Regions from separate parts of the Bradyrhizobium sp. LB11.1 genome, predicted to be linked through region 1. Evidence: predicted binding sites of a transcription regulator. Region 1 holds the regulator's gene; each other region holds the start of a gene.
What was found. Region 1 encodes LexA, which represses DNA repair genes until DNA is damaged. Its sites were predicted from a motif close to TGTTCNNNNTGTGTTCNG; they were not measured.
Positions count from the first base shown of each region.

Region 2: the regulator LexA is predicted to act here: its motif matches at 2,230-2,247, upstream of ABIA96_RS19070 (ATP-dependent Clp protease adaptor ClpS).
Region 3: the regulator LexA is predicted to act here: its motif matches at 6,874-6,891, upstream of uvrA (excinuclease ABC subunit UvrA).
Region 4: the regulator LexA is predicted to act here: its motif matches at 1,025-1,042, upstream of ABIA96_RS16400 (single-stranded DNA-binding protein).

Region 1 is NZ_JBEPTH010000005.1:321,838-329,570, reverse strand. It holds gene ABIA96_RS15850 (alpha-hydroxy acid oxidase) at 1-643, shown strand, start outside; gene ABIA96_RS15845 (HAD family hydrolase) at 659-1,285, shown strand; gene ABIA96_RS15840 (hypothetical protein) at 1,444-1,623, shown strand; gene ABIA96_RS15835 (molybdopterin molybdotransferase MoeA) at 1,910-3,121, shown strand; gene lexA (transcriptional repressor LexA) at 3,298-3,999, shown strand; gene ABIA96_RS15825 (hypothetical protein) at 4,186-4,389, shown strand; gene ABIA96_RS15820 (hypothetical protein) at 4,584-5,018, shown strand; gene ABIA96_RS15815 (ComEC/Rec2 family competence protein) at 5,029-7,329, opposite strand; gene ABIA96_RS15810 (DUF2171 domain-containing protein) at 7,424-7,657, opposite strand.
Region 2 is NZ_JBEPTH010000006.1:410,658-418,390, reverse strand. It holds gene ABIA96_RS19075 (tannase/feruloyl esterase family alpha/beta hydrolase) at 1-437, shown strand, start outside; gene ABIA96_RS19070 (ATP-dependent Clp protease adaptor ClpS) at 471-2,198, opposite strand; gene ABIA96_RS19065 (DHA2 family efflux MFS transporter permease subunit) at 2,311-3,927, opposite strand; gene ABIA96_RS19060 (HlyD family secretion protein) at 3,875-5,134, opposite strand; gene ABIA96_RS19055 (TetR/AcrR family transcriptional regulator) at 5,292-5,900, shown strand; gene ABIA96_RS19050 (MarR family winged helix-turn-helix transcriptional regulator) at 5,946-6,407, shown strand; gene ABIA96_RS19045 (enoyl-CoA hydratase) at 6,420-7,190, shown strand; gene ABIA96_RS19040 (methyl-accepting chemotaxis protein) at 7,317-7,733, shown strand, end outside.
Region 3 is NZ_JBEPTH010000005.1:432,149-439,881, forward strand. It holds gene ABIA96_RS16365 (DUF1217 domain-containing protein) at 1-606, opposite strand, end outside; gene ABIA96_RS16370 (nucleoside hydrolase) at 1,526-2,452, opposite strand; gene ABIA96_RS16375 (HAD-IA family hydrolase) at 2,479-3,120, opposite strand; partial or broken gene ABIA96_RS16380 (DinB family protein) at 3,139-3,713, opposite strand; gene uvrA (excinuclease ABC subunit UvrA) at 3,793-6,777, opposite strand; gene ABIA96_RS16390 (outer membrane protein) at 7,068-7,733, opposite strand, start outside.
Region 4 is NZ_JBEPTH010000005.1:440,117-447,849, forward strand. It holds gene ABIA96_RS16395 (outer membrane protein) at 2-763, opposite strand; gene ABIA96_RS16400 (single-stranded DNA-binding protein) at 1,183-1,683, shown strand; gene gyrA (DNA gyrase subunit A) at 2,190-4,934, shown strand; gene ABIA96_RS16410 (potassium transporter Kup) at 5,040-6,893, opposite strand; gene ABIA96_RS16415 (hypothetical protein) at 7,083-7,340, opposite strand; gene coaD (pantetheine-phosphate adenylyltransferase) at 7,601-7,733, shown strand, end outside.

The sequences.
Region 1 (7,733 bases):
CGAGAAGGCCAATTATGCCGCCTTCTGCCTGACCGTCGACACCGCCCATTACAGCCGTCGCGAGCGTGACATTGCCAAGCGCTACGTTCGCGAGAGCCGCCTGCGCGCCACTGGCGGCGACTACCAGAAGGGGCTGGAGTGGCGGACCGTGAAGATGGTCAAGGACAAGTTCAGGATACCCCTGATCCTCAAGGGCATCGCCACCGCCGAGGACGCGCAGATCGCGGTCGATCACGGCGTCGAGTGGATCTACGTTTCCAACCATGGCGGCCGCCAGCTCGATCACGGCCGCGGCGCCATGCATGTGCTGCCCGAGATTGTCGACGCCGTGAAGGGTCGCGCCAAGATCATGGTCGATGGCGGGGTCTGCCGCGGCACCGATATCGTCAAGGCGATCGCGGCGGGCGCCGACCTCGTCGGCATCGGTCGGCTGCAGTGCTGGGCCCTGGCTGCGGCCGGCGAGGCCGGCGTGGCGCGGATGCTGGAGCTGCTGGAGGACGAGGTGCTGCGCTGTCTCGGTCTCCTGGGGGCGACTTCATTCGGCGAGGTCAACAAGTCCTGCCTGCATCAGGCCACCGCAACCAATGCACCGAGCGTGTTCAGCGCGTTCCCGCTGTTCGACCACGAGCCTTATCGGTACTGACGAGAAAAGCACGCAATGACTTCGCTCTCTCCCGGCAGCGCGGATGCGCTTCTGTTCGATCTCGGGCGCGTGGTGCTCGACATCGATTTCTCCAAGGCGATCGCCTGCTGGGCGGGACATGCCGGCTGCACACCTGAGGCCATCGTCGCGCGCTACGTGCGTGACAGCGAAGCCTATCGGCTGCACGAGATGGGCAAGATCAGCAACGAGGATTATTTCGAATCGCTCCGGCGCTCGCTCGGGATCACGATTTCCGACGCAGAATTCCTCGAAGGCTGGAACGCGATCTTCGCCGGCGAGATGCCCGACATTGCGGATCTGCTGCCGCGCGCGGCCAGACACATGCCGCTTTATGCCTTTTCCAACACAAACCGCCCGCATGTGGACCATTTCTCGAAGGAATATGCCGATCTGCTGGGCCATTTCCGCGAGCTGTATCTGTCCTCAAGCATGGGCTTGCGTAAACCGGATGCGGAAGCCTTCGACCATGTCGTTGCCGCGATGGGCGTGCCGGCAGACCGGATCGTGTTCTTCGATGACCTCGCCGAGAATATCGAAGGCGCGAGGGCCCGGGGCCTCACCGCGATCCATGTGACCTCGCCCCACGACGTCGGCAAAGCGCTGAAGGCGCTGGGAATTTAATCCGGCGGTTGCGCAGTCCAACCACCTGCTTCCGGAACCATTTCATCGGGGAACGGGGAACCAAACCGTTCTGTGCAATTTTATACAAAGTTCCGGGAACGAATGGCCCGCTTCCGGACTCATCAGTCCGTTGGGAATTCTACATCGGAAGTATCGACGTGTTGGGCAAAACCTACCTCACCAAGCAGGCCTCCCTGCTGATGAAATTCGCCAGAACCACCTCGGATTCTGAGCTCTCCGCAAAATTGATCAGCAAGGCCGCCGACCTGAAGGCCCTGGCGGATCCGATGCCCGACAGGGATCAGGGGCCTATGGCGCCCGATGTCAGTCCGGACTAGAAGCCAGGAAACAGATCGACGCTCGCCGTGGCTCTCGTATTCCGTCCTGGCCATAACCCGATCCTCGTGCCGGCCTCTTTCGCCTTCCGGATCATGCCGCGGCGTGAGATTGATTGCCCGAATGGCGGAGCGCCACTTCAATCTCGGCATCAAAGCAAATTGCGGATAATCGGCCATTCGAGCCCGGAAGCGCACGCTCCGCGCCAGTATAGCCCTTTTGCGTCCGCCCTCCCGCTCGGCTAGAAACTTGCCGACCGAGTCTTTCGACTTGTAGCGGGAGTTCGCCGTGGCCTTGATGCCCGTTTCCGATGCGCTTGCAGCAGTGCTTGCGGGTGCAGCGCCCATGGCCGAGGAAATGGTCGCGCTTGACGCGGCTTTCCATCGTGTGCTCGCGCGCGACGTCGCGGCGCGGCGGACGCAGCCGCCGCAGGCCATGTCGGCGATGGACGGCTATGCCGTCCGCGCAGCGGATGCGGCCGAGGTCGACGCGCAGCTCATCGTCATTGGCGAAGTCGCGGCCGGCCGGCCGTTTGCAGGAACTGTCGGTGCCGGCGAAGCCGTGCGGATCTTCACCGGTGGCGTCGTGCCCGAGGGCGCGGACGCAGTCGTGATCCAGGAGGACACCCTCGCAGACGGCAACCGCATCACGATCAAGGAGGCAGGCGTCACCGGGCGGCACATCCGCCCCGCCGGCATCGACTTCTCCGAGGGTGACGTGCTCCTGCGCAAGGGCGTCCGGCTCACCGAGCGCGATCTCGCGCTGGCCGCCGGCATGAACCATCCGAGCCTTGCCGTTCGGCGCCGCCCGAAGGTCGCGATCCTCGCCACCGGCGACGAGCTGGTCATGCCGGGCAGCACGCCGGGCCATGGCCAGATCGTCTATTCCAACGGCTACGCCCTCCATGCGCTTGCCCGCAGCGAGGGTGCCGACACCGTCGACCTCGGGGTTGCCGCCGACACGCTTGCGGCGACCACCGCCGGCATTCGCCGCGCCCGCGAAACCGGCGCCGACGTCCTGATCACGACGGGTGGCGCGTCGGTCGGCGACCACGATCTGGTGCAGCAGGCACTAAGAGCCGAAGGCATCTCGATGGCGTTCTGGAAGATCGCCATGCGGCCGGGCAAGCCGATGATGAATGGGCAGCTCGGGGCGATGCGGGTGATCGGCCTGCCCGGCAATCCCGTGTCATCCTACGTTTGTGGGTTCCTGTTCCTGGTGCCGCTGATTCGCGCGCTGTCGGGCCGTTCGGTCGTTCACCATCGCCGCGAACACGCGGTGCTCGGCCGCGACGTCGGCGCCAACGACCAGCGCGAGGACTATCTTCGCGCGCGCCTCGATGTGCGTGATGACGGCACGCTGGTAGCGCATCCCGTCAATCACCAGGACTCCTCGCTGCTTGCGAATCTCGCTGCGGCACAGGCACTTCTCGTGCGCGCGCCGTTCGCGCCGAAAGCCGAAGCCGGCACGCCTTGCGAGGTGCTGCGACTGCCCGTCTGACCGCTGTGTTCGCGTGCGCTCCGCGAACTTAAGCGCGTTCACGGTAAATTAAGCAGTTGCGGAACATGTATCGAACATATAGTGTCCGTTCATGATTTGTTTCGAGCATGTAGCGGCTTATTGCTGAATTCAGCGTCTCGGAATCGGACGACATCAACCGGGGGATTTTGGTCGAGATGTTAACGCGCAAACAATACGAGCTCCTGCGGTTCATCAGCGAGCGGCTGAAGGAAAGCGGCGTGCCGCCCTCCTTCGACGAGATGAAAGATGCGCTCGATCTGCGCTCGAAGTCAGGCATCCATCGTCTGATCACTGCGCTCGAGGAGCGCGGCTTCATCCGCCGCCTGCCCAACCGCGCTCGCGCCATTGAAGTGATCAAGCTGCCTGAGCTCCAGGCCGCCGCCGGCAGCCGCCGCGGCTTCACGCCGAGCGTGATCGAGGGCAATCTCGGCAAGGTGCGAACGACCTCCAGCCTGCCCGCCGACGAAGGCGAGCGTCCCGTCGCGGTGCCCGTGATGGGCCGGATCGCGGCCGGTACACCGATCGAGGCCTTGCAGACCCGGAGCCACACCATCAGCGTCCCGCCGGACATGCTGGGCTCGGGCGAGCACTACGCGCTCGAGGTGCGCGGCGATTCGATGGTGGACGCCGGCATTCTTGACGGCGACATGGCGCTGATCCAGCGCAACGAGAGCTGCGACACCGGCGATATCGTGGTCGCCCTGATCGACGACGAGGAGGCAACCTTGAAGCGCTTCCGCCGCCGAGGCGCCTCTATCGCGCTCGAGCCGGCGAATTCAGCTTACGAGGTCCGCATCCTTCCACCCAACCGGGTGAAGATCCAGGGTAAGCTCATCGGGCTTTATCGCAAATACTGAGGCGGTTGCGCCCTGCCGGCGGCAGGCCGCGCGTCAACAATTCGAGCGGACGATTGTCCGCTCCGGCTGGATAGTCTTTCTGGTTTCGCACAGATTATCCGGCCACCTCTCCGGCGCGACATCCTCGGCACGCCGCAACGAAGCACCGATCGCTTCGCAGGGCTTTGCGAGACCGAGGAGACAACCATGCGCAAGATCATTTTGGGCGCCGTCACAATGGCGCTGATCGCAGCATCAGCGTCACAAGCTTTCGCGTCGCAGCCAAAGCATCACGCCCGCAGGGCGTCGCGGGCCACGTGCGAACAATTCCGCGGTGCCCGCAATGCCGCCGAACAGCAGACGCAGCCGACCTGGCAATATTCAGGCTGGTCGGCACCGGCCGACTGCTGACGGAGAGCCTCGAAGAATGCGCAAGCGCAGGCTTTGTTCCTCCTGCATTTGAAAAAGAAAATGTGATGGCAAGCTGCGGACCCGAGCCGCAGATTTGCCCACAACCAAGCAGACGCTTGCAGGCTTCCACTCTGATAGAGGCCTGCGCCTCCGAGACAGAGGCGCGGGTTGCTATCCTGATTGAGGAGCACCCGATGTGTGACTACAGCCTGCATGCCGTCGCGACGCGTCCCGCAGAAGTCGGCGAGACGATCGTCGCGACAACGTTCCGCGGCACCTCGACGCGCGGCTTCGCTTCCGAAGCCGACATGTCGGTCGCGGTCTGCCTGCTGCCGGGAACGGAGCTCGCCTTCGCCGACAACGTCCGCTACGACAATCGCTGGATCTGGACGCGCACCATCAGCTCCCGCGTCGGCAAGTTCGGCAAGGTCGATCCGCACATTCCGGATCGCCATCACGACGCGATCGAATTCCCCGACGGCAAATACGTGCTGGTGACACAGCTGGTCGAAGGCCAGCGCGCGACCGTGCTGCAGCTGCCCGTGACCCAGCCGCTCGGCGAGCGCGGGCACAAGCCGCAGATCACCGCTGACAGTCGCCCGACGCCGCCGCGTCTGCCAATCGCTTGAAGCGTGGATCTCAATCCTCGGCCTGAAGGTCGGCCTCCGATGGCGTTGCGTCTTTGGAGCGCGGAGCCGCCGATCGTGGCATGAGGGCCAGTCCGGACTCTCCATCGCCGGCAGCTGCCGGCGACCAGGGTCGGCTTGTGCCCTTCGCTCTCACCGCCGCGATCGCAAAGCCGCCGCCACGCCGTGTCAGCGCGAGCGCGCCCTGGCTCACCAGACGCGGCCGATCCACCACCATCGCGGCGCAATCCGGCGGCGCCGGCCGGGCCGTCACGACCAGTGCAGCACGGCTGCAATCATCTGCCAGCGCGTCGATACGCAGTGCCAGCGCAATCATGCGGCCGTCGGGGAGCGGCGTCACGCAGCCGGACTCGTCGCACGACACGCCTTCGCTCAGCGAGGCGCTGCCCGCATCGCGCGGGTCGGCGTCCGCCGCGAGCCACTCCTTGAGCAGGAAATTGTCCTTGCTCGTCCTGATCAGATGCAGCTGCCCGTCCCTGCCCCGCACCGCGACGGCGTGGCCGTCGCCGGCAATGAGAATGTCGGGCTGCCGGACCGACAGACCCCAGATCGTTGCCGCCACCAGCACGCATGCGCCGGCCCAGCGTAGCGGCGTGCGCAACAGGCCCATCAGGATGAGCCCCAGGCTTGCCGCGACCAGCGGCGCAGTGCCGAAGGCGCCGACGTGGCCGATAGCACCCGGCAACGCCGCCACCCAGCGGGTGACCACGATCATCCAGTCGATGCCGATCCCCATCAACCACCAAAACACGCCGTCGAGCCCGAACGGCGCCGCGAGCAATCCCAACAGCCCGGCCGGCATCACCAGCGCCGAGACCACCGGCATCGCCCCGAGATTGGCGAGCACGCCGTAGGGCGTGACGCGATGAAAATGGAAAGCGGCATAGGGCGTCGTTGCAAGCCCCGCGATCATCGAGGCCATGAACAACATCGCGATCTCGCGGCCGCCCCATAGCGCGATCCGCGCAGTCGTCGAATGATCGGGTGATGCGAACAAGTTCGGCATGCCGATCTGCACCAGCGCGACGAGCCCAAGCGTCGCCGCGAACGACATCTGGAAGCTCGGGTGCACCAGCGCTTCCGGCGCGACCGCGAGCACGATCAGCGCTGCCACCGCCAGGGTGCGGAACGTGATGGCGCGGCGATCGACCATCACCGCGATCAGCACCACCGCGGTCATGAAAAACGACCTTTGCGTCGCAACCTCCGCGCCCGAGAGCAGCAAATAGAATGCGGACGCGAGCAGCGCCGCGGCGGCGGACCATTTCTTGATGGGAAAGCCAACCGCCAGTCCCGGGATCAGCGCCAGCAGCGCGCGGACCGCAAAGAAGACAACGCCCGCGACGACGGCCATGTGATAGCCGGAGATCGACAGAACGTGGCCGAGGCCGGAGATGAACATCGCGTCATTGACGGGCGTGGTGATCGCATCCCGACGGCCAGTCAGCAGCGCGGTCGCGATCGCGCGGTTGTCGCCGTCGAGCGTGGCGCGAATGCGCGCGTCGATCGCATCGCGCAAGCCCTGCATGACCGCGGCATAGCGCAACTGCACGCCGCCGGCGTCAGGCGGTGCGATAGAAGTGATGGCCCCCATCGCGAAGCCGGAGGCGCCGATGCCCTGGAAAAACATATCGCGCGAGAAATCGTAGCTGCCCGGCCGCAATGGCGCGAGCGGCGGCATCAGCCGCGCCTTCAGCTGCACGAAGCTGCCGACGTCGGGCGCCGTCCCCTTGCGCACGGAGAGGCGGACGCGCTCCAGCTTCACATCGCTGCGCTGCGCGTCCATGGCGGTGACGCGCAGCACGAAACGGTCGGTGCGTTCGCGGATGTCGCGAGTCTCGACGAAGCCCGACAGCGTCACGGAATAAAGCGGCTTTGCGAGCACCGTGTGCGCGATACGCGCCGTCTTCCAGGTTGCGATGGCAAAACCGGCCGCGACCGCCGCGATCATGATCGCCGGCGCAAACCACCGGCTTCGCCGCAACAGCATGGCGCCGAACGCAAGCACGACCGCCGTCGCGGCAGCGACCCAAAGCACCGGCTCATGGTCAGCTGCGAAGTAGAGCGCGATGCCACAGCCGAAGGCGATGGGTACCCAAGGGAATAGTCGCCCCGCGCCGGCTTCGGCCTTTGCCCATTCGCGGAGCGTTCCAACGATGGCGGGCCAAACGCCAAAGCCTGTCGGCACGAAGCCGCCGGCCGACGCGGTCCGGCCTGTCGTCGGCCAGGTCCCTGCGATCGGCGCGCCGACGACACCCTGCGAGGCACGCGGTGGCCGGCCCTGCTCCGCCATTCCCAACACCCTGCGATACGCGACGAGCGCAGAGGCTACTGGAACGTGCAGGCCGCCGAATAGCGGTACGGATCAGGAACGAACGGGCCGCAGCCTACTTTTCCTCTTCCATCGTCACCGCAACATCCGCCTTGGCCGACAGCCGGACCTTGTTGCCCTCGACACCGGCAACCAGCCCCTTGTCGATGAAATGGTGATGGCCCTTGTGGCTGCCCTCGCCGCTGTCCTTCTTGGTCAGCTTGATGCGGTTGCCCTCGACCTTGTCGACCGTGCCGACATGGACGCCGTCGGCGCCGATGACTTCCATGTGCTCTGCGATGTTCTGCATGGTGGAATCCTCAATTGGGGACCCACACAACGCGCGGGGAGCGCGTTCGTTGCTTCGCCGGGATGACGATGCCGTG
Region 2 (7,733 bases), on a different contig from region 1:
CGCGGCTGCTCGAGGTCTCGAGCCTGATGGATTCGACCGATCCCGACCTCAGCCGCTTCCGCGCCCGCGGCGGCCGGCTGATCATGCTGGAGCACATGGCGGACTATGCGCAGAGCCCCTATGCCGGCGTCCGCTATTTCGAGAGTGTCGAGCGCAAGCTCGGCAAGACCGAGACCGCCGAGTTCGCGCGGCTCTACACCGCGCCAGGTGTCGATCATGTCGGCTCCGGCGCGCCCGCCAATGTCGACATGCTGAGCGCGCTGGTCGACTGGGTCGAGAAAGGCACGGCGCCCGGTGACCTCGAAGTCACCGAGCAGAAGGTCGAGGCGCCTGCATTCGCGACGCTCCGCGCGATGCCGCTGTGCCGCTGGCCGGGCTGGCCGCACTACAAGTCCGGCCCTGCGACGGACGCGGCGAGCTTCAGCTGCGCGCCGTAGGGGCAGTGCGAACAGAGCGCTATGGCGGTGGATTTACCCCGCCGCCATCGCTTGTGCGCCGCCAAGCAATTGCGCATTGAGCCGGCCGCCGGAGAACAGCATGTCGTCGAGCGCCTCGTCGATATCGGCTGAGACGACGGAGTTGCCGCCATCGCGCGCGATGCTCGCCTGCGCCAGCCGTCGCATCAACTCCTTGATGAAGGCGCAACTCGTGCCCTCGCTGCGTCGGGCGGCCTCGGTAATGACCGCCTCGTCGAGCGGCAGTCCCTTGCCGTAGAGCCGGACCAGCTTGCCGCGGCCGGTTTCGTCGGGGAGCGGCACTTCGATCGCCTGATCGATGCGGCCCGGGCGACCTGCAAGGGCGCCTTCGAGGTCCTCCGGCCGGTTGGTGGTCAGGACAAACAGGATGTCGGCATCTTCCTTCAGCCCGTCCATCTCGTTGAGCAGCTTGTTCAGCATGGATTCCTCGCACGGTCCCATGTCATCGCGGTCGCGGGCGATCAGGTCGACGTCCTCGATCACAACCATCGACGGCTGCAGCAGCCGTGCCAGGCTCATATAGGCGCCGAGCAGGCCGATTTGCTCGGCCGTGATAATCAGCGTCGTATGTTCAGGTAGATGCGTCGCGAGATAGCGGATCGTGTGGGTCTTGCCGGTGCCTGGCGGGCCATACAGGAGGATGCCCTTGCGGGTTGACTGCCCAAGCCGGCGCAATTGATCGCGGGTGCCAACGAAAGTCAGCACATTGCGATCGAGCAGCCGCAGGGTCTGCTCAGGCAGGATCACCTCGTTGCGTGCGACCTGAGGCAATCGGTGCACGGTGATGCCCCGCGAGCGCCCGCGATAATCGGAGTCGGCATCGAGCGACAGGATCTTGCTGCGATAGGTCCGTGCGGCCTGGACGGCCTCTTCCAACTCGCTGAAGCATTGCTGGACCAGGGCTGCACCAGCTGTGCCCGCAGGCACCAGGATCTCGATCCGAATTCCCGGCTCGCGACTGTATTCGCGGTGGGCGGAGAGCAAAACCGCATAGTGGAGACCATCCTGCTCACACAGCCAAAGTCCGTTATCCAGACACTTCGCCGGGCTCCTCTCGCCGACGTCGACGTCAGAGTATTGCAGAGGAGCAATCGCGACCGCATAGCGGCCGCTCTTGAGGAGCCGCGAAATCGAAAGCGTCTCGTAGCGCTGCTCCTCGTTCAGCCCGAATAGCCGGATGGCCTTGCCAAAGAGCCGGTCGACCGCCGCCTGGACATCGACCCGCATATGTCCGGGAAACTGGCGGATCGTGGTCACGAGCTTGCTGCGCGGGACGCCGGTAAAATGCCAGTCCAGCACGTCGCAGGCGTGCTCGAACTCCTTGTCCGGCTCTCTCGGCGTGCTCATGGTGTCTGCCGCACGAATGCAGTCGCTGCACAGCCAGACGGTACGGCTGCCGATGCGAACATCCGTCTGTCCTTTCGGCTTGCCGCAGAGCTCGCATGGCGTCTTGATCTCTTCGATCGTGATCTTCAGGGGACGCTGGGCGAGCCAGACATATTGTTTGGCCGACTTGAACAGCGCCTCCGCAACCGACTGCGGGTAGGGACCGCAGGCGACTTTGTCCTCGCGCTCGATCTGCGTCATCAGCGCGGCGGCTTCGCGCTCCGTCTTGCCGAAGACCTGGCGAAGCATTCCGATGACGAACTCGTCGGGCGTGTCGTCGTCATTGTAAATCACGAGCTGAGCCGGCTCACGCTCACCGCGCGCGTCATTCGTCATGAAATGAACTCCGCTACAACCAGAACTAGAATGGAACAAATAAGGAACACAAAAGAGGGCGGCCGTCAAGTGTGACGGCCGCGGGCAATTTCGAGCCTCGTTTTCGAAGCTGTTAATGCGCGCCGCTGCCGCCGGCCGCCTTCACTCGTCGCGTCAGCAGCACCGCGATTGCGGCGACCACCAGCACCACGCCGATCACGGCAAACGCGTCTGAATAGCCCATCACCAGAGCCTGGCGCTTCACTGTCTTGCCGAGCGCGATGATGGCCTGCTCCCGCGCGGCGTTGAGGTCGGGCACGCCGTGGGCCATGAAGTAATCCGTCATCTGCGCGATGCGGCTGCGGACCTCCTCGCGGCCGAGCGTGACCGACTGGCCGATGATGTTGGAGTGGAACTGCTCGCGCTTGGTGATGATGGTGGCAAGCGTCGCCGTGCCGATCGCGCCGCCGAGGTTGCGGAACATGTTGCTGATGCCGGAGGCCGCAGCCGCGTCCTGCGGCGCGATGCCGCCCGTCAGCACCGAGGTCAGCGGCGTCAGCACCATGGCCTGTCCAACCGCGCGCACGATGTTCGGTATCCAGAACTGGTCGCCGGCGTAATCCGGTGACATGCCCGTGTTCATGAAGCAGCTATAGGCAAAGATCAGAAGCCCGGTGATCGCGATGTAGCGCGTGTCGAAACGCTGCATCAGCTTCGGGATCAGCGGGATCAGCACGAGCTGCGGCAGCCCGGTCCAGGCCAGCACATTGCCGATCTGCTCGGCATTGTAGCCCTGCGCCTGGCCGAGATAGGCGGGCAGGATGTAGACCGAGCCGAACAGCGCGAAGCCGACCATGGTCATCGCGACGGTGCCGAAGCCGAAATTGCGCTGCATCAGCAGGCGCAGCCGGATCAGCGGCTTCTCGATGTTGAGCTCGATCGTGACGAACAGTGTGAGGCTGACAGCCGCGATGATCGCGAGCTTGACGATGAAGGGCGAGGAGAACCAGTCGTCCTTGTTGCCCTCCTCAAGCACGGCCTGCAGCGCCGACAGCCCGATCGCCATGGTGACGATGCCTGCCCAGTCGCCCTCTTTCAGGAGGCCGAGCTGCATCTTCTGCTTCTCCAGCGTGAGATAGAGCGCAGCCACCATCACGGCGGTCGGGATCACGTTGACGAAGAAGATGGTGCGCCAGCCATAATTCTCGGTGAGATAACCGCCGATGGTCGGACCGATTGCCGGGGCAAACGTGACGGAGAGTGCGAAGATCGCGAGACCGACCGGCTGTTGCGGTTTCGGCAGCTTGGTCAGCACCAGCGTGAACGCCATCGGGATCAGCACCCCACCGGCAAAGCCCTGCAGGCCGCGCATCGCGATCATCGACGGCAGATCGTGGGTGAAGGCACAGGCGACCGAGAACGCCGCGAACAGCGCCGCACTTGCCATCATGTAGCGTCGGAACGAGAACACGCGGCTCAAATAATCGGTTAGCGGAATCACGATGATCTCGCCGATCAGGTACGACGTCGAGATCCAGGAGCCGTTGTCGGCGCCGGTGCCGATGCCGCCCTCGATATTGGCCAGCGAGGCATTGGTGATCTGGATGTTCAGGATCGCCATGAACGAACCGATCATGGCGGCGAGCACGGCGATCCAGACCGCGGCACTCGCGCGGTTCGGATCGACGGCGACGTTGTTAGACGTCGCGGCCGATGTTGCTGATGTCGAAAGTGAGAGGCTGTTTGACATGGCACGACCCTCCGGAAACGAGCTTGGCCTTTGCTGCGGTCTTGGGCGTGTCGGCCGCATTCGCGGTCGGCGCGGTCGAACGGGTTGCGATCGTCGGGATCACGGACATGCCGGGCCGCAGGGTGATCGCAGGCACTCCCTCGGCATCCAGCGCGATCTTGACGGGGATGCGCTGCACCACTTTGGTGAAATTGCCGGTGGCGTTGTCGGGCGGCAGCAGCGCGAATTCCTGGCCGCTGGCCGGCGCGATGGAATCGACGTGACCGTGCACGACCTGACCGGGGAACGTGTCGACCTCGATCTCGACCTGCTGCCCGGCGTGGACGTGGGTGAGCTGGGTCTCCTTGAAGTTGGCGACGACATAGGCGCCCTCGGCCGGTACGATCGCCATCAACTGCGTGCCGGCCTGCACGAACTGACCGACGCGCAAGGAGCGATTGCCGACGACGCCGTCGATCGGAGCGACGATCGTGGTGTAGCCGAGATTGAGTTCGGCCTGGCGCTGCAGGGCGGCTGCGCGCGCGGCGGCGGCCTTGGCTTGCAGGATCTCCGCCTTCAGAAGCTCGACCTGCTTGAGGGCTGAGGCGAGGTTGGCGGTGTCGCGCTGGATCGCGGCGTCGGCACCGGCGTTGCGCGACTGCGCCTGCTGCGCGTTCTGCACGCTGCCATAGCCCGTCGCGGCGAGATCCGTGTAACGCTTGTTCTCCTGCTGCGCGAAGGTCTTTGCAGCAGTGTCGACGTCGATGGTCGCCTTGGCTGCGGCGATCACCGCATCCTGGACGTCGAGCTGCGCTTCCTTGCTCGTCACCGTCGCGTTCGCGGCCAACACATCGGCCTTGGCCTGATCGAGCGCGACCTTGAAGTCGCGATCGTCGATCCGTGCCAGCACCTGCCCCGTCTTCACATGCTCGTTATCGGCGACCAGGACCCCGTTGAGATAGCCGCTGACCTTGGGCGCGATGGTGGTGTTGTCCGCCTTCACATAGGCGTCATCGGTGGAGACCAGGTATTGGCCGACGGTCCAGTAATCGTAGCCGTACCAGCTTGCGCCGGCGAGGGCGAGGACCGCTGCCCCCATGAGCAACAGTTTACGAACGTTCAGCTTTTTTCGGGCAGCGTCGGTCGGCTTGCCCGGAAGGACGCCCTCCAGCGCGGAAGCCGGAAGGGCGGTTTGGGCAACAGCAGATGGGGTGGTGTGGACGGTCATGGCCGGCTCCCCTGAATTAGGAAACTTGATAATTTCCAAAATGAGACTAGCTTCGGAATTGTCAATGGAATGACAGGCATCATTTAAAGACATGGCTCAGACAAAATCGGAAAGCGCAAAATCCTCGGAGGAATGCCGTCCGCGCGGAAGGCCGCCGGTGCGCAGCGATGAGGAGACGACGCGAATCGTCCTCGAGGCGGCGCGGCACACGTTCGCGGTCGAAGGCTATGCCGCGACCAGCACCGAAGAGCTGGCGCGTCGCTCCGGCATCTCGACCAAGACGCTCTATCGTCTGTTTCCGGGCAAAGCTGCGCTGTTCGAAGCGATGTGCGCGGACAGGCTCGAGCGGCTGCTCTCCGCCGTCGATCTCCACGCCAGCGATGGCGTCGATATCGAAACCGGCCTGCGCGCCGCGCTGATGGCCTGCGCCGATCTCGCGCTCGACCCGGAGGTCGTGGCGTTGCAGCGCATGGTGCTGCAGCAATCCGCCACATTTCCCGAACTCGCTGCAAATTTCTACACGAACGGTATTGCCCGCACCGCCAAGGCACTTGCCGGCTGGCTGCGCCTTCAGGTCAAGCGCAAGCGCATCGTCATCGGCGATGTCGAGGAAGTCGCCGGCATGCTGATCGGGATGGTCGCTTCCGCCCCGCAGCGCGCCGCGATCTATGGCGGCATGCCGCTGCCGTCACACAGGCAGATTGAACGTCGCGTGCAGACCTGCGCGGCGCTGTTCCTCGACGGCTGCCGCGCCAAATCGCCCTGATGGCTCCCCTTTGACAATCCAATCCGCGGCGATTATATATTTCGCATGCGAAATAAAGCGGCCGCTGCGAGGCATCACCGGCTGATCTACCTCCTGAGCGTCGCGCAACGGCGCTTGCAGCGGTGGATGGCTGCGCAGCCCGAGAGCGAAGTGACGCCGGCGCAGGCCGGGCTGTTGTTCATCCTCGGCAAGCAGGACGGCGTCCTGATGGGCGAGGCGGGCGCGTCGCTCGATCTGGGGCCGGCCGGCATTTCCGGTCTGGTCGATCGCAGTGCTGCGGCGACGCTGGTCGAGCGGCGGGCTGACCGCGAGGATGGACGCGCCTGGCGCGTGTGGCTGACGCCGAAAGGCCGCACCGTGCTGGCAAAGGCGAAGACCGATGCGGCCGCGGTCAATGCGGCGCTGACGGAAGGATTCACCGCAGCGGAGATCGACGTCGTCGCACGCTGGCTGACGAGCATTCAGGACAAGTTTCCAAGAGACTTCACAAGAGACCCAGACGAATAAGAGGAGAGATCCATGACCGAGCATGTGCGAGTTGAGAACAACAACGGAATTCTCACAATCACGCTGGCGCGACCCGACAAGAAGAACGCCCTGACGGACGCGATGTACGGCAAGCTCGCTGACACGATTGAGTCCGCCGAGTTCGACTTGTCCACCCGCGTGCTGTTGATTCGCGGCGAGGGCGACATGTTCACCGCTGGCAATGATGTCGGCGAGTTTGCGGCAGTGACGAGCGGCAAGTCCGAAGGCAGCCGCAATGTCGGCCGTTTCATCCAGTCGCTGGCCCGTTGCACCCGTCCGTTGGTCGCAGCGGTGCAGGGCCGCGCCGTCGGCGTCGGCACCACGATGCTGCTACATTGTGATCTCGTCGTGCTGGCCGACAACACTCAATTGTCGACGCCTTTCGTCAGACTTGCGCTGGTGCCGGAGGCCGCTTCGAGCCTGCTGATGCCGGCGCGCATCGGTTATGCCCGCGCCTATGAGATGTTTGCGCTCGGCGAGACCGTGCCGGCCAAAGCCGCGCTGGAATGGGGTCTAGCCAACCGCGTGGTGCCGCTCGACAAGCTCGACACCGAGGCGCTTGCGCTCGCTCAGCGTCTTGCCCGGCAGCCGGCCGGCGCGCTCACCGCGACCAAGAAGTTGATGCGCAACGGCGAGGCGCTGGTGGCGCAGATGCTGGCGGAGGGCGAGCAGTTCGCCCAGCGCCTGCGCACGGCTGAGGCGCGCGAGGCGTTTACCGCCTTTGCCGAGCGGCGTCCGCCGGATTTCACGAAGGTTTCGTGACGTCCGGAGCCGTCCAAAGGTTTGGCAAAAGGGGACCTTCCGGCCTCATTTGATTAAAACCTTAACGGAACATTGGCATGTCGCGCTGCAAGTTGGCCTCTCTTGGAAGAGTAGGCCCCTGACCCCATGTCAATGTTTAAGAAATCGGTAAGTTCGCTTCTCCTGGTATTGATGGCCTTGCTGGCGGCCGGCGCGCTCGCCAGCACGGCGATCCAGATGGTCGGGGCCTTCGGTCGCTACAGCGACAGTCTCGAGACCGCGCGGCTTGCCACCGCCGACAAGGCGATCTTCCACGGCGTGCTGTCCTTGCGCAACAATCGCGGCGATGCTCAGAGCGCGATCCTCGGCGATGATGATCCGCGCGCAAAACTCGCCGAGGCCGAGAAGGCGGAGCAGGGCGGCTATGACGGCATCGGTGCTGCGCTTGCCACTGTCGATTTCGCTCGCCGCGACGAGCTCGCAAGCACACTGAAGCAGCGCTGGGGCGAGGCCGCACCGCAATTCCAGCTGTTCTACGACGAAGCCAAGCGTCCGCGCGCGGAG
Region 3 (7,733 bases), 110 kb from region 1:
GGTGGTGTTGACGTAGCTGTTCGGATCGGACGGGTCGCTGGTCAAGACCTGCTTGATGGTGTCGCGCGGCCACTCGCTTTGATCGATCCCGAATGCCGAGGCGACATAGTTGCGAAGCCGGTCGTCGTTGAGAAGCTGGTCGGCGCCGGTCACTGTGCCGATCGTGGCGTTGTAGTATTTCGTGTCGGCGGCAACGGCATCGACGTTGCTCTTCATGGCTGCCGTGTACAGCCCGATCATGTCGTCGGTCTGGTTGTCCGATTGCGCAACCTTCGTTTCACCGCCGCCGAAGGAAAAAGCCGCGGCAAAATCCCGGTAACGCTTGTCGATCAGCGTGTTGGCAAAGCTCTTGGAGTCCGAGAGATCGCTCTGCAGCACCTTCTTCATGAAAGCCTTGGCGTAGGCCATGTCCTCCAGGCCATAGGCTTTCGTGACGTAATGATACAGGCGATAATCGTTCATCAGATCGTCAACGCTGTGCACCTTGCCGATGTTGGCTTTGTAATAGGCGGCATCGCGCGATACGTCCGATTGCTGCGCCACCCGTGTCAGGGACTGCGCGAGATTGCGCGCGACGTAGCTATAGCCAAAATATGTGGACACCATGGGGAATTCCTGACGGCTCGGCGGGGTCCTGGACGTCCGTCAATCATTGCCGGGTCGCAAGGCGGGTGCTGGCGTCATGCCAGCAGGCAGAAACATTGTTACAATTCATTGCTGTGATTCCGAGTGACAACTTTAGGTGCCGCTTGCGCCCAAGTGCCGCATCGCGTGGACCTCTCCGGCAAGCCACCTGCAAGCTTCGTGTTTTAGTAAAAAGTTTGAGATCGCGAACACGGGCTTTCATCCTCGCGGCACATCGTGCCCGAGCTTTGCGGCAGTTGCAGCCCTCGAAAGGGTGCCGAGGGCGCAGGGAAGGCCGGGTGCCGGCTGGCACCCGCGGTCCACTGTGCAATGATTGCGCTACAAGAGGCTGCACAGCGGCATACAGGTGAAGCCAAACATCCGGCCTTCCCTGCGCAGTGGTTTGACGGCTTATGTCGCGCTCTCCCCGGGGAGCGATGCACTATTGCCCCCGTCGCCTTGCAGATGGCTGACGCATGCGCCCGGTTGGGCAACACCCGTCACCGCAAGACTTGGCGCACAGACCCCGGGCGCCAGGACCACACGATTTTGCCGTACGCAGGCTGCACCGGTCGTGCGCGCGCGGCGATCGCTCACGGAGTGACCCGCCCTGCAACCACCTTCGCGCCGATGCGGCCCGCGTCCACCACGTCCCATCCCGCGTGTCGTGACGATCGCGATGCGCCCCTCGGCCGGGTTGGGATGGTCGGAATATGATATATTTCCGAATTCGCGTAAAGCGAATTATTTTGCCTGGAGAGCGTTGACCATCATCTGGCGTGTTTTGCCCGCCGGGCAACGTAAGGGTTTGTGGGTCGCGAGCGGCGCTCCCGCCGCGCCGTGCCCACCGTCTCTCCGTTGTCTCGGCACCAATGGTGGGCACGCTTCCGCTTTGCCCACCCTACGGCACCTTCGATGCCGCAAAATCTCGCAGCTTTACGAAAAAGTCCTTCAGGATCGGATTGCGATCCACATAGGTCACGTAGCGGATCGGATGGCGACGGCGATCGACGCTCCAGGTCATCTGTTCGGTGAGAACCGGGGCAGGGATGATCACGCTCGGTGCCCACAATGGATTGAGCAGCCAGCCGACCGGCGCCATGTCCCAGATCTCCTTGGCCCAGCCCATGTGATCCGGCGCATACTCCTTGAATCTCTGAGCGAGGAACGCGCCGATGCTGCCATGCGGTTCGACGTAGCGCTCGATTTCCGGCACCGTCGAGTGAAGGCGCGAGGTAACGCCCTTGCACGGCACCAGCACGAGCGAGACGCCGCTGTCGAGCAGCACCTGCGCGCCGCCGACGTCCTGCTTGAGGTTGAACTCGATCGTATCAGGCCATTCCAGCGCGTGACCGCCAAGCCAGACCACGACGATCCGGTCGATGATATCAGGCGCCCTGAGTAGCGCGGAGGCGACGTTGCTGATGGCGCCGATGGCGATGACATAGAGCGGGTTGTCGGGCGAGCCCGCGCGCGCCCGGGCCACGAGGTCGTCGACGGCAGGCGCTGGCTGCGCCATCTTGGCCGAACCGACATAGTCGGTGACGCCGCGATGAACGAGGCCCTCGGCTGCGACGTTCAGGCGCTCCAGCAGGCGCAGGATTTCCTGATAGCTCAGCTCCATGCCGTGGCCGGGATTGTCCGCACGTGCGTTGAAGAACGGCGCGGCGTAGATCGCCTCGACGTCGAACCGCTCGGGCGATAGCAGCATCTGCACCAGCGCGAACTGATCGTCGATCTCGTTGTAGGTGTCGGTGTCGAGCACGACACGCAATCGGCCCACCGGCGGGGTGAGGAGTTTGAGGCGGTTTGTATCCGTGAGCGTCATCACCGTCTCCTCGGGGCGATTGCGGATCAGGCTTTTGCCGGCGCCCGGCAGACCGCATCCGCGATCTCATCCATCTGCGCGAACATGTAATCGGGCGCAAGCGCCTGCAACGCGGCCGGCGCCGCATAGCCCCAGCTCACCGCGCCGCAGGCAATGCCCGCCGCACGCGCCGCCTCGATGTCGCGGACCTCATCGCCGATCGAAATGACGTTTTGCGGGGCAACGCCCGCGCGCCGGATCACCCGGCAAAATTTCGCGGGCTTGCCGAACACGGAAGCCGCGCAGTCGAAATGCGAGAACAGCACGGCTGATACACCGAGCTTCGCTCGCGCATTGACCTCGCTGTCCGATGTCACCAGCGCGAGCTGCACGCCGTTCTCCGCCAGCGTCTGCAGCATCGGCTCGGCGCCCGGAAACAGCGAAATCTCTGCCGCGGCTTCGCCCTTCAGCCGCCGCGCATGCCGCGCGATCGCAGGCAGTTTCCACAAGGGCACCTCAAGCCGGCTGAGGATCTCGCGCGTCGACGCATGCCGCAGCCCCTCGACGTCCTTATCCGTGACGCGCCGAAAGCCGAAGCGATCGGCGACGTCGTTGATGGTGCGGAGGAACCAGGGGAAGCTGTCGACGAGCGTGCCGTCGAGGTCGAAGATGGCGAGGGAGTAGGGCATGGAGGAGAAGTTACACCGCTAGGCTTTCCACACGGTCGCTTCGGTCCATCCGAGTTCGGAGAACTCGGCGGCCCTGAGTGGTGCTTCTCCCTCGGCGAAGAACTCGTCGAGCTGGGGCGGTGCGACGTTGGTTTCGGATAGCATGGCATGCGCCTGTCCGCGGTGATGGATTTGGTGCTGAAACAGATGCATCAGCAGTCGGTCACGGCGTTCAATCTGGACGCTCGTGTCGCGGTTGATCCGGACAAGGCCGTCGAGAAGCTCAGGTGTCAGCGCGTCGCAGACGGCGAGCAAGCGCTTGTCCATGGCGGCCTGGGCCAGCTTCAGCTCGGACAGTGAGCGGCACGGCACCTCGTTTTCCCAGGCGCATGGCCCGAGCCAGCCGCCTTCGAGCGCATCGATGTAGAAGAGATCGATGACGTAGATGTGGTTCAGCGTGCGTTGAAGGCTCGGGAAGAATCCGGTTCGATGGGCTTCGAAATCAGCCTGGCTCAGGCCGGTGCAGGCGGTGAGCAGGCGGTGAGCAGGCGATGGTTCACCCAGGCATTGTTGTGGGCGAAGGCGCGGTAGGTTTGCACGAGGCCTGCGGACATGGCGGTCTTCCCCGGATCCTGCGTCTCACAAGAGCGGTGGCGGATTACGCTTCGCTAATCCGCGCTACGCGGCTTCGAGCTACTCCGCCGCCTCGCTCGTGCTCCTTCGCTTCGGCTTCCGCGCCTTCTTCAGCACCGGCTCCAGGAATTTGCCCGTATAGCTCCGCTGCGCTTTCACGATGTCCTCCGGCGGGCCCCAGGCGACGATCTCGCCGCCGCCGTCGCCGCCTTCGGGGCCGAGGTCGATGACCCAGTCTGCGGTCTTAATGACTTCGAGATTGTGCTCGATGACGACGACCGTGTTGCCCTGCGCGACCAACTCGTGCAGCACCTCCAAGAGCTTCTTGACGTCGTGGAAGTGCAGGCCGGTGGTCGGCTCGTCCAGGATGTAGAGCGTGCGGCCGGTGGCGCGCTTCGACAGCTCTTTTGCCAGCTTGACGCGTTGCGCTTCGCCGCCCGACAGGGTCGTGGCCTGTTGGCCGACGTGGATGTAGTCGAGGCCGACGCGGTGCAGGGTCTGGAAGGTTTCGCGCACGCGTGGCACCGCCTTGAAGAACTCGGCTGCTTCCTCGACGGTCATGTCCAGCACGTCGGCGATGCTCTTGCCCTTGAACAGGACCTCCAGCGTTTCGCGGTTGTAGCGCTTGCCCTTGCAGACGTCGCAGGTGACGTAGACGTCGGGCAGGAAGTGCATCTCGATCTTGATGACGCCGTCGCCCTGGCAGGCCTCGCAGCGGCCGCCCTTGACGTTGAAGGAGAAGCGGCCGGGCTCGTAGCCGCGCGCCTTCGACTCCGGGAGCCCGGCGAACCATTCGCGGATCGGCGTGAAGGCGCCGGTATAGGTCGCCGGATTCGACCGCGGGGTGCGGCCGATTGGCGACTGGTCGATGTCGATGATCTTGTCGATATGCTCCAGGCCCTCGATGCGGTCGTGCGGTGCTGCGCCTTCGCTGGCGTTGTTCAGCTTGCGGGCGATGGCCTTGTAGAGCGTGTCGATGAGAAGCGTCGACTTGCCGCCACCGGACACGCCGGTGACGGCCGTGAACAGACCGAGCGGAATTTCGGCGGTGACATTCTTGAGATTATTGCCGCGCGCGTTCACCACCTTGATGGTGCGGCGATGGTTCGGCGGACGCCGCTCCGGCACCTCGACCTCAAGCTCGCCGGTGAGATATTTGCCGGTGAGCGATTTCGGGTTGCGCATGATCTCGGCGGGCGTACCTTCGGCGATGATGTGGCCGCCATGCATGCCGGCGCCGGGGCCGATGTCGAGGACGTGGTCGGCGAGTAGGATGGCGTCTTCGTCATGTTCGACCACGATCACGGTGTTGCCGAGGTCGCGCAGCCGCTTGAGCGTATCGAGCAGGCGGGCGTTGTCGCGCTGGTGAAGGCCGATCGACGGCTCGTCCAGCACATAGAGCACGCCGGTCAGTCCCGAGCCGATCTGCGAGGCCAGGCGGATGCGCTGGCTCTCGCCGCCGGAGAGCGTACCGGAGGAGCGGGACAGCGTGAGGTAGTTGAGGCCGACGTCGAGCAGGAAGGTGAGCCGCTCGCGGATCTCCTTGAGGATGCGCCCGGCAATCTCGTTCTGCTGCGCATTCAACGCCTCCGGCACGGTCTCGAACCATGCGCCGGCGTTCTTGACCGACAGCTCCGAGATCTCGCCGACATGCTTGCCGCCGATCTTGACGCAGAGCGCCTCGGGCTTGAGCCGGAAACCGTTGCAGGCGCCGCAGGGGACGTCGTGGAAATATTTTGAGAGCTCCTCGCGGGCCCACTCGCTCTCGGTTTCCCGATAGCGGCGATTGATGTTGGTGATGACGCCTTCGAACGGCTTCTTGGTGTCGTAGGAGCGGACGCCGTCCTCGTAGGAGAACTTGATCTCGTCCTCGCCGGAGCCATGGAGGATCGCGTTCTGGGTCTTCTTGGGCAGATCCTTCCATTTGGTGGTCAGCGTGAACTTGTAGTGCTTGCCGAGCGCCGTCAGCGTCTGCGTGTAGTAAGGCGACGACGATTTGGCCCAGGGCGCGATCGCGCCCTTGCCGATCGCGAGTTCCTTGTCGGGGATGACGAGGTCTTCGTCGACATGCTGCTCGACGCCGAGGCCGCCGCAGGCCGGGCAGGCGCCATAGGGATTGTTGAACGAGAAAAGACGCGGCTCGATCTCGGGAATGGTGAAGCCGGAGACCGGGCAGGCGAATTTTTCCGAGAACAGAATGCGCTCGGGCCCGCTCTTGTCGTGGATCTTTGCGGTCTTCTTTTTCTCTTTCTCTTCGGCAGGCGCAGCAGCAGCCGGTGCATCGGCATATTCGATAACTGCGAGGCCCTCGGCGAGCTTCAGCGCGGTCTCAAAACTTTCGGCGAGGCGCTGGCCGATATCGGCGCGCACCACGATGCGGTCGACCACGACGTCGATGTCATGCGGGAATTTCTTGTCCAGCGTCGGCGCCTCCGCAAGCTCGTGGAAGGTGCCGTCGATCTTGACGCGCTGAAAGCCCTTCTTGAGCCATTCGGCGAGCTCTTTCCGGTACTCGCCCTTGCGGCCGCGCACGACCGGCGCAAGCAGATAGAGGCGGGTGCCTTCGGGCAGCGCCAGCACGCGATCGACCATCTGCGAGACGGTCTGGCTTTCGATCGGAAGTCCGGTGGCCGGCGAATAGGGTACGCCGACACGCGCCCAGAGCAGGCGCATGTAGTCGTAGATCTCGGTCACGGTGCCAACGGTCGAGCGCGGGTTCTTCGACGTCGTCTTCTGCTCGATCGAGATTGCCGGCGACAGCCCGTCGATCTGGTCGACGTCAGGCTTCTGCATCATCTCGAGGAACTGGCGGGCATAGGCCGAGAGCGACTCGACGTAGCGGCGCTGGCCTTCCGCGTAGATGGTATCGAAGGCGAGCGATGATTTGCCGGAACCCGAGAGGCCGGTGAACACCACGAGCTTGTCGCGGGGAATCTCGACGTCGATGTTCTTGAGGTTGTGCTCGCGCGCGCCACGGATCGAAATTGCGTGCAGGCTGGAGCCCACGTTTTGCTGTTGGCGCTTCGCCTTGATCACTTCATCCATCCGAGTTGCCCTCAAGGAATCCCAAAGGTCCGCGATCGCGCCAACGCTGGAGGCGCGCTTTGCCCGGAACCGGGATCGGCGCCGATGGGGTTGTCAGCGAACGTAGGAAGAACGGAGACGGATTTCCAGAGGGACTTGCGAATCGTCAACGGATTGTTCGGCCGTTGGCGGCATTTGGCAGGAGCGAGCGCGCGGAATTGCGCGGGACCTGCCCGTCCAAACAAAAAGGCCGGCGCTAGGCCGGCCTTTCGTAACGTAATGGCGTTCGAGCCTAAGCTCAGTCCTTGAACTTAGTACTTGGCAACCACCGGGCCGCTGAAGTGATAGTTCACGCCGAACTGCACAGTGTGGAAGTTGAGCGTGCCGGTCGTCACGGGGACGCCGAGGCCACCGAAATAGGTCTCGCTGCCGAGGCTGCGATAGAGGTACTCGCCCTTGACCGACCACTGCGGAGCGATGAACGCCTCAACGCCGGCACCGACGGTCCAGCCCGAGTGGAACTTGCTGTCGGAGACGGTCGCACCGAGCGCGCTGACGCTGAGCTTGTTGTCGATCCAAGCGTAACCACCGGTGCCGTAGAACAGCACGTTGTTGACGGCGTAGCCGATGCGACCGCGAACGGTGCCGAGCGCGTCGGTCTTGGACGACACGGTGATACCGAGCGCGGAGGCCGAAGCGCTGACGTCAGCCCAGGAGCCATCGGCTTCGAGGCCGAACACGACGTTGCCGGTCTGCCAGTTATAGCCGGCGGTGCCGCCGACGAAGCCGCCCTGCATCCTGGGGCTGTTCGAGTCTTCCCAGGCGCCGCCGCCGACGATACCGAGGTAGAAACCGGTCCAGTTGTAGACCGACGCCATGGCCACCGGAGCCTTGGTGTAGTGGCGCGCCGCCAGATCGGCAGCCGAAGCGGCGCCAGTGAGGGCGAGCAGACAGGCCGAAGCCAACAAAATCTTCTT
Region 4 (7,733 bases), 120 kb from region 1:
ATCAATACCTCGCGATCACCGGGCCACCCCAACGGTAGTTCAAGCGGACGAGGGCCAGATCGACGTCCTGGTGGACGCGTTCGGTCTGAACGAAAGCGCCGGCAAAGGTGAAGTCGATGTTACGCGTGCCGAGGAAAATATGATCGTATTCGAAGCCCACCGACCAGTTCGGGGCAAAGCCAAATTCGACGCCCGCGCCGACCGTTCCGCCCCAGCGGGTTTCGCGGGCCGAACCGAAGACCGTGCCCTCACCCACGAGCCCTGGCGCGACAACGAGGTCGTATTTGTCTCCCACGACTGCGCCACCGCCCTTTACGTAGAGCAAGACGTTGTTCCATGCATAGCCGATCTGGCCGGTAATCAGGCCAAAGGCATCGATCCGCGTACGGTCCTGTTGGCCGGGGGCAGTCGGGCTGATGTTGCTTCCGCTGAAGTCAGCCCAGTTGCCTTGGCCTTCCACGCCAAACACCCAATTGCTGGACTGCCAGCGATAGCCAACCTGACCGCCGACCGTACCGCCTGATGCGTTGTGGCAGCCATCCGTGACCAGCGTGCCGTCGGCCGGCGTCACGAAGTCCCAGCATTTGCGGCTCGTGCCCCAGCCGCCATTGATGCCGATGTAGAAGCCGCTCCAGTCGTAGATGGCCGCGACCATCGGCGGCGGAGCCTTCGTGTACGGACGCGCCGCGAGATCCGCCGCGCTCGCGGGAGCCGATAGGCCCAATGCAACTGTACCGATTGTAGCAAACAGAATTTTCTTCATTGCAGTCTCCCCAGTTTTGTCCGCGAAGCGGTCAAGCAGGCGCGACGCCCATATGAACCAATTCCGAGGAAATCGTAGCCCCATCCGGAGGTAGAGTCCGTCTCCGGAATGCAACACTCGCGGGCGAACCGACGTGCGCTTAACATGCTGAATGTTATTCGCTTTTCGCTGCTTCATGGAACTTTGGCGGTTCCTATTCATCGCGCCGTGCACAGCGATTTGGGGACCGGCATGTGGGCGTCGGCAACCGTCAATTTCGGCAGGAACAAATCTGGAACAAATCTTTGGTCAATGCTATATGTGGGGATAACCGAGGGCGTACCGGGCTGATCGGCGCTCGTAAGCGTATAGGGTCGGCCCAACAGGCGGCAGCGCGAGCGCCTTTCGAAATTCAGTGGCATTTGGAGTGGAGAGCGGCGATGGCGGGAAGCGTCAACAAGGTCATTCTGGTTGGAAATCTTGGCAAGGATCCGGAAATCCGCCGCACCCAGGACGGGCGGCCGATCGCGAATTTGAGCATCGCGACCTCGGAGACCTGGCGCGACAAGAACAGCGGCGAGCGCAAGGAAAAGACCGAATGGCATCGCGTCGTGATCTTCAATGAAGGGCTCTGCAAGGTCGCCGAGCAGTACCTGAAGAAGGGCGCCAAGGTTTACATCGAGGGCGCACTCCAGACCCGCAAATGGACCGACCAGCAGGGCGCAGAGAAATACTCCACCGAGGTCGTGCTCCAGGGCTTCAACTCGACGCTGACGATGCTCGATGGCCGCGGCGGCGGGGGAGGCGGCGGCAGCTTCGGCGACGAGCCGGGCGGCGATTTCGGCTCTTCCGGTCCCGTGAGCAGCGCACCGCGCCGTGCCGTGGCCGCCGGCGGCGGTGGCGGCCGCAACAACGACATGGACGACGACATCCCGTTCTGAGGCGAGGCCTTCTGCGGGTTGGGGATGACCCGCTTGCCATTCAGGCTGGAGCGGAATTTCCGGTTCAGTTTGTTCCGGTGGGTCTTCTTCATCACGAAGATGACGTCGGCCCATTCGACCTGTTCGGTGGACAACAGCGCGTCCGCATCGTTCGAGATGCCAGCCGAGTCAGTCTCAATCCCTGGTCAGGTCTCTGCTCGCGTGACGCGGGCGCACGCACATCGCGTAAACCGATCACCGCCGGATCATGATCCGGCGGTTCACCGGCGCTGGTGATGGCAGGCCTGTTAACGCCGGTCCCGGGACGCATCATGCAGAGCGTGTTCTTCGGGGCTTGGGCAGCGGTTCCCGGCTCCTCGCCGGGACCTCGTCCAAGGCGCTGCCGCGTCGCCCGTAAGTCTCTGGAAAAACAGTCGGAAAAAGCACTTCCCGGAAGCCGTCAAGGGTGGTTATCAGGGCCTCGATGCGCTATATGATTCCCAGATAGAACCTCACCGGATTCCCCCTTGGCTGACGACGACAACAAGCCCGGCGACCAGCCGGCGCAACCCTCCGACATTCGCCCCGTTTCGATCTACGAGGAGATGAAGAAGTCGTACCTCGATTACGCCATGAGCGTGATCGTGGCGCGTGCGCTGCCCGATGCGCGCGACGGGTTGAAGCCGGTGCATCGCCGCATCCTCTACTCGATGAACGAGCAGGGGCACACGCCGGACAAGAAGTACGTCAAGTCCGCCCGCGTGGTCGGCGACGTCATCGGTAAATATCATCCCCATGGCGACCAGTCGATCTACGACGCCATGGTCCGCATGGCGCAGGACTTCTCCATGCGCGTGCCGCTCATCGACGGCCAGGGCAATTTCGGCTCGGTCGACGGCGATCCCCCGGCCGCTTATCGGTACACCGAAGCGCGACTGACAAAGGCGGCGCTGGCCCTGCTGGCCGACATCGACAAGGACACCGTCGACTTCCAGCCGAACTACGACAACAACGAGACCGAACCGTCGGTCCTGCCGGCCAAGTTCCCGAACCTTCTGGTCAATGGCGCCGGCGGCATCGCGGTCGGCATGGCGACCAACATCCCGCCGCACAATCTCGGCGAGGTCATCGACGCCTGCGTCGCGTTGATCGAGAACCCTGCGCTCACGATCGATGAACTCATCAACATCGTGCCGGGACCGGATTTTCCCACTGGCGGCGTCATTCTCGGACGCCAGGGAATCCGCAGCGCCTATCACCTCGGGCGCGGCTCGATCGTCATGCGCGGCAAGGTCGCGATCGAGACCATCCGCAAGGAGCGCGAGGCGCTCATCATCACCGAGATTCCCTACCAGGTGAACAAGGCGACGATGGTCGAGCGCATCGCCGAACTGGTCAAGGAAAAGAAGATCGAGGGCATCGGAGACCTGCGCGATGAATCGGACCGCGACGGCTATCGCGTTGTCATCGAGTTGAAGCGCGACGCCGTGCCGGATGTGGTGCTGAACCAGCTGTACAGGTTCACGCCGCTGCAGACGAGCTTCGGCGTCAACATGGTGGCGCTCGACAGCGGCCGCCCGCGGATCATGCATCTGAAGGATCTGCTGGCGATCTTCGTTGACTTCCGCGAACGGGTCGTCACACGCCGCACCAAATTCCTGCTCGCCAAGGCGCGCGATCGCGCTCACATCTTGGTCGGTCTGGCGATCGCGGTCGCCAATATCGACGAGATGATCCGCGTCATCCGCACCTCGCCCGACCCGACCACTGCGCGCGACACCCTGATGTCGCGCGACTGGCCGGCCCGGGATGTCGAGGACATGCTGACGCTGATCGACGATCCGCGCCATCGCATCAGCGAGAACGGCACAATCCGGCTGTCGATGGAACAGGCGAGGGCCATTCTCGACCTCCGTTTGCAGCGTCTCACCGCGCTCGGCCGCGACGAGATCCGCGAAGAGCTCGACAAGCTTGCCGGCGAGATCGCCGACTATCTCGACATCCTGCGTTCGCGTGCCCGCGTCCTGGAGATCATCAAGACCGAGCTTGCAGAGGTGAAGGCCGAGTTCGCCACCCCGCGCAAGACCGTGATCATGGAGCAGGAAGGCGAGGTCGAGGACGAGGACCTGATCCAGCGCGAGGACATGGTCGTCACTGTCTCGCACGCCGGCTACGTCAAGCGCGTGCCGCTGTCGGCCTATCGCGCCCAGCGCCGCGGCGGCAAGGGCCGCGCCGGCATGCAAACCCGCGACGAGGATTTTGTCAGCCGCCTGTTCGTGGCCTCCACGCATACGCCGGTGCTGTTCTTCTCCTCGCGCGGCCAGGTCTACAAGGAAAAGGTCTGGCGGCTGCCGATGGCCGCGCCGAACGCGCGCGGCAAGGCGCTGATCAACATCCTGCCGCTGGAACAGGGCGAGCGCATCACCACCATCATGCCGCTGCCCGAGGACGAATCGACCTGGGCCAATCTCGACGTGATGTTTGCGACCACCGGCGGCAACGTCCGACGCAACAAGCTGTCCGACTTCGTCGACGTCCGCCGCTCCGGCATCATCGCCATGAAGCTCGACGACAATGAATCCATCGTGGACGTGCAGATCTGCACCGAGCATGACGACGTGCTGCTGACCGGCGCCGGCGGCCAATGCATCCGCTTCCCCGTCACCGACGTGCGCGTGTTCACCGGGCGCACCTCGATGGGCGTGCGCGGCATTGCGCTTGGCGAGGGCGACAAGGTGATCTCGCTCGCGATCCTGCGCCACGTCGAGACCAGTTCGGACGAGCGTTCGGCGTACCTGAAGATGCGCCGTGCGGTCGCCGGCGAAGCTGTGGCTGAGGAGCCGGCGGTGGATGCCGAGGCCGAGGAGACCTCAGGCAGCTTCCAGCTTCCGCAGGAGCGCTATGCCGAGATGTCGGCGGCCGAGCAGGTGGTGCTGACCGTGTCCGTCAACGGCTTCGGCAAGCGGACCTCGTCCTACGAGTACCGCACCACGGGCCGCGGCGGCAAAGGCATCGTCGCCATGAGCGTCAACAACCGCAACGGCAATCTGGTGGCCTCGTTCCCGGTGGAGGACGCCGACCAGATCATGCTGGTCACCGACAAGGGCCAGTTGATCCGCTGCCCGGTCGAAGGCATCCGCATCGCCGGCCGCTCGACCCAGGGCGTGATCGTGTTCGACACCGCCGAGGACGAGCATGTCGTCTCGGTCGAGCACATCACGGAGGAGGCCGAGAGCGGCAACGGGTCGAATGGAGAGCCAAGCGGGGAGTAACGGATAGCCCCCGTAGCCCTGATGGAGCGAAGCGAAATCCGGGGCTCCGCATACGTGGCGAGAAACCCGGATTACGCTTCGCTCCATCCGGGCTACGCACTTGCCCTAGATCTCCAACTCCGTGCCGAACTCCACGACCTGCTTGGTCGGCACGCCGAAGAACGCGGCCGAGCGTTCGGCGTTGCGCTGGAGGAAGGCGAACAGGCCTTCGCGCCAAACCCACATGCCCGGGATGTCCTCGCTCGGGATGATGGTCTCGCGGCCGACATAATAGGTGATGTCGGAAAGGTCGATACCGGGCAACTTGCCCTGGCGGCAGGCGAGCGTCAGGCCCTCATAGATCGTCGGATTTTGCATGAAGCCGTAATGCAGGATCACGCGGGTAATGCCGGGGATGATCTCGATCACCTCGGCGCGGTTCTCATCTGCGACGTGCGGCATCTCCTCGATCAGCACGGTGACGAGGACGATGCGCTCATGCAGCACGTGGTTGTGCTTGACGAATTGCGTCAGCGCCAGTGGCACGCCGTTCGGTGCCGAGGCCAGGAACACGGCTGTGCCGGGCAGGCGCGCGCTGCATTTGTTGATCGCGGTCTCGATCAGGTCCTCCTCGGGCTGACGCAACTTGCCGCGCGCGGCCTCGACCAGCTTCACGCCGGCGCGCCAGGTCAGCATCAGGAAGGCGACGAGGGCGGCGAGCAGCAGCGGAAACCAGCCGCCCTCGAACAGCTTGATCGAGTTGGCGGAGAAGAAGATCACGTCGATCACGAAGAAGAAGCCGTTCACCGGGACCACGATCCAGGGCGAATAACCCCACTGGATCGCGACGAGGGCGGCGAGTAGCGTGGTGATCGCCATCAGGAGCGAGACCGCGATACCGTAGGCGCCGGCGAGCGCGTCCGAAGTGCCGAAGCTCAGGACCGCGCCGAGCGTCGCGGCGGCGAGCAGCCAGTTCACCAGCGGCACGTAGATCTGACCGATCGCATCGCTGGTGGTGTGGCGGATCTGCATGCGCGGCAGGAAGCCGAGCTGGATCGACTGCTGCGTCAGCGAGAACACGCCGGAGATGATCGCCTGCGATGCGATCACGGTCGCCACGGCAGAGAATGCGACCAGCGCGTAATGCAGGACGTCGGGACAGAGCTGGAAGAACGGGTTCTCGATCATGCCGGGATTGGTGATCAGGAGGGCGGCCTGACCGAAATAATTCAGCACCAGCGCCGGCAGGCAGATCGCGAACCACGCAAGCCGGATCGGCAGACGCCCGAAATGCCCCATGTCGGCATACATGGCTTCGCCGCCGGTCACCGCCAGGAAGGCCGCGCCGAGGATCGCGAAGGAGACGTGAAAGTCCTGATGGATCAGGAAATCGAAAGCATAGAGCGGGCTCAGCGCCGCCAGCACCGCAGGGGCCTTGACGATGCCGTGGATGCCGAGTGCGGCCAGCACGAAGAACCAGGCCAGCATCACCGGTCCGAAGATGCGGCCGATGAAGCCGGTGCCCTGCCTCTGGATCATGAAAAGGCCGACCAGGATCGCAATGGTCACGGGCACGACGACAGGCGCGAGCGAGGGCGCGTCGACCTTGAGGCCTTCGATGGCGGAGAGCACCGAGATCGCCGGCGTGATCGCGCCGTCGCCGTAGAGCAGAGCGGCGCCGATCAGGCCAACCACCAGGAGGTGCGCGCGCCAGGTGCCGGGTTGCGCGTGGCGGGCATGCAGCAGCGCCAAAAGCGCGACGATGCCGCCTTCGCCGCGATTGTCCGCGCGCAGAATCAGCATCGCATATTTCAGCGAGATGATCAGCAGCAGCGCCCACAGGATCAGGGAGGCAACGCCCAGCACAGCCTCGGGAGTCACGGTGCCGCCGTGCGCGGCCGCCTTGGCGGCTTCCCTCAGGGCATAGAGAGGGCTGGTGCCGATATCGCCATAGACCACCCCGAGGGCGCCCAAGGTCATGGCAAGCGGCAGCGGATCAGGATGATGTCCGGAAGCGACTGCGGGCGTACTGGACAAATGCGACCCCTCGATGGGACCGCGCCCGTTGGGCCATTCCGAGGGGCGCGAGCGTCACACAGTCTGCGACGGGACGTCGCAAATATCCATGGGATTCGTCTTGAGGTTTATGACGCCGAGCTGACAAACCGCCTACGGGGTGCGGTCCGCCGTCACGAGGCGAGCGACGCGGACTTCAGCCTTGGTGCCGGCGCGGCGCAGGCAGGAGGCCTCGAAGTTCGGCCATGCCTGCTGCGAGCAATCCCTGCCGATGGTCTTGATGTCGAGCCGATCGGCCTTGGCAAGCGGCTGCGGGACGCTCGCTTCAACAGTGGGAGCAAAACCGGGCAGGAGGGTGAGGGCGGTAGCAACACACGCAGCAATAGCGATCGCTGAAAGAGCCTTGATCATTGACGGTCCCCTGTGATGCGGCCGCTACGCCCAGTGTGCGGCCAGTCATTTCGTTGGGTGGATTAGTAACCATGGCCAGCTTCCGGACGTCTTCGCCGACGCCGGAAATGGTTTCGTTCGCGCCCCGTTTTGTTTCGTGGACGCTCCGAGGACGAAACAAATCGGGGTCTTCCGACATGGATTGACGGAAAAACCGGCAGGAAACCGACACGGAACCCGCCCGGCTTGCCGGGCCGGGCCGGGCGCGGTAGGACGTGACCATGCCGCGCATTGCCTTCTATCCAGGTTCCTTCGACCCCATCACCAACGGCCATCTGGACGTGGTCCGGAACAGTGTTTCCCTGTGCGACCGGCTGGTGGTCGCGGTCGGGGTCCATCCGGGCAAGAAGCCGC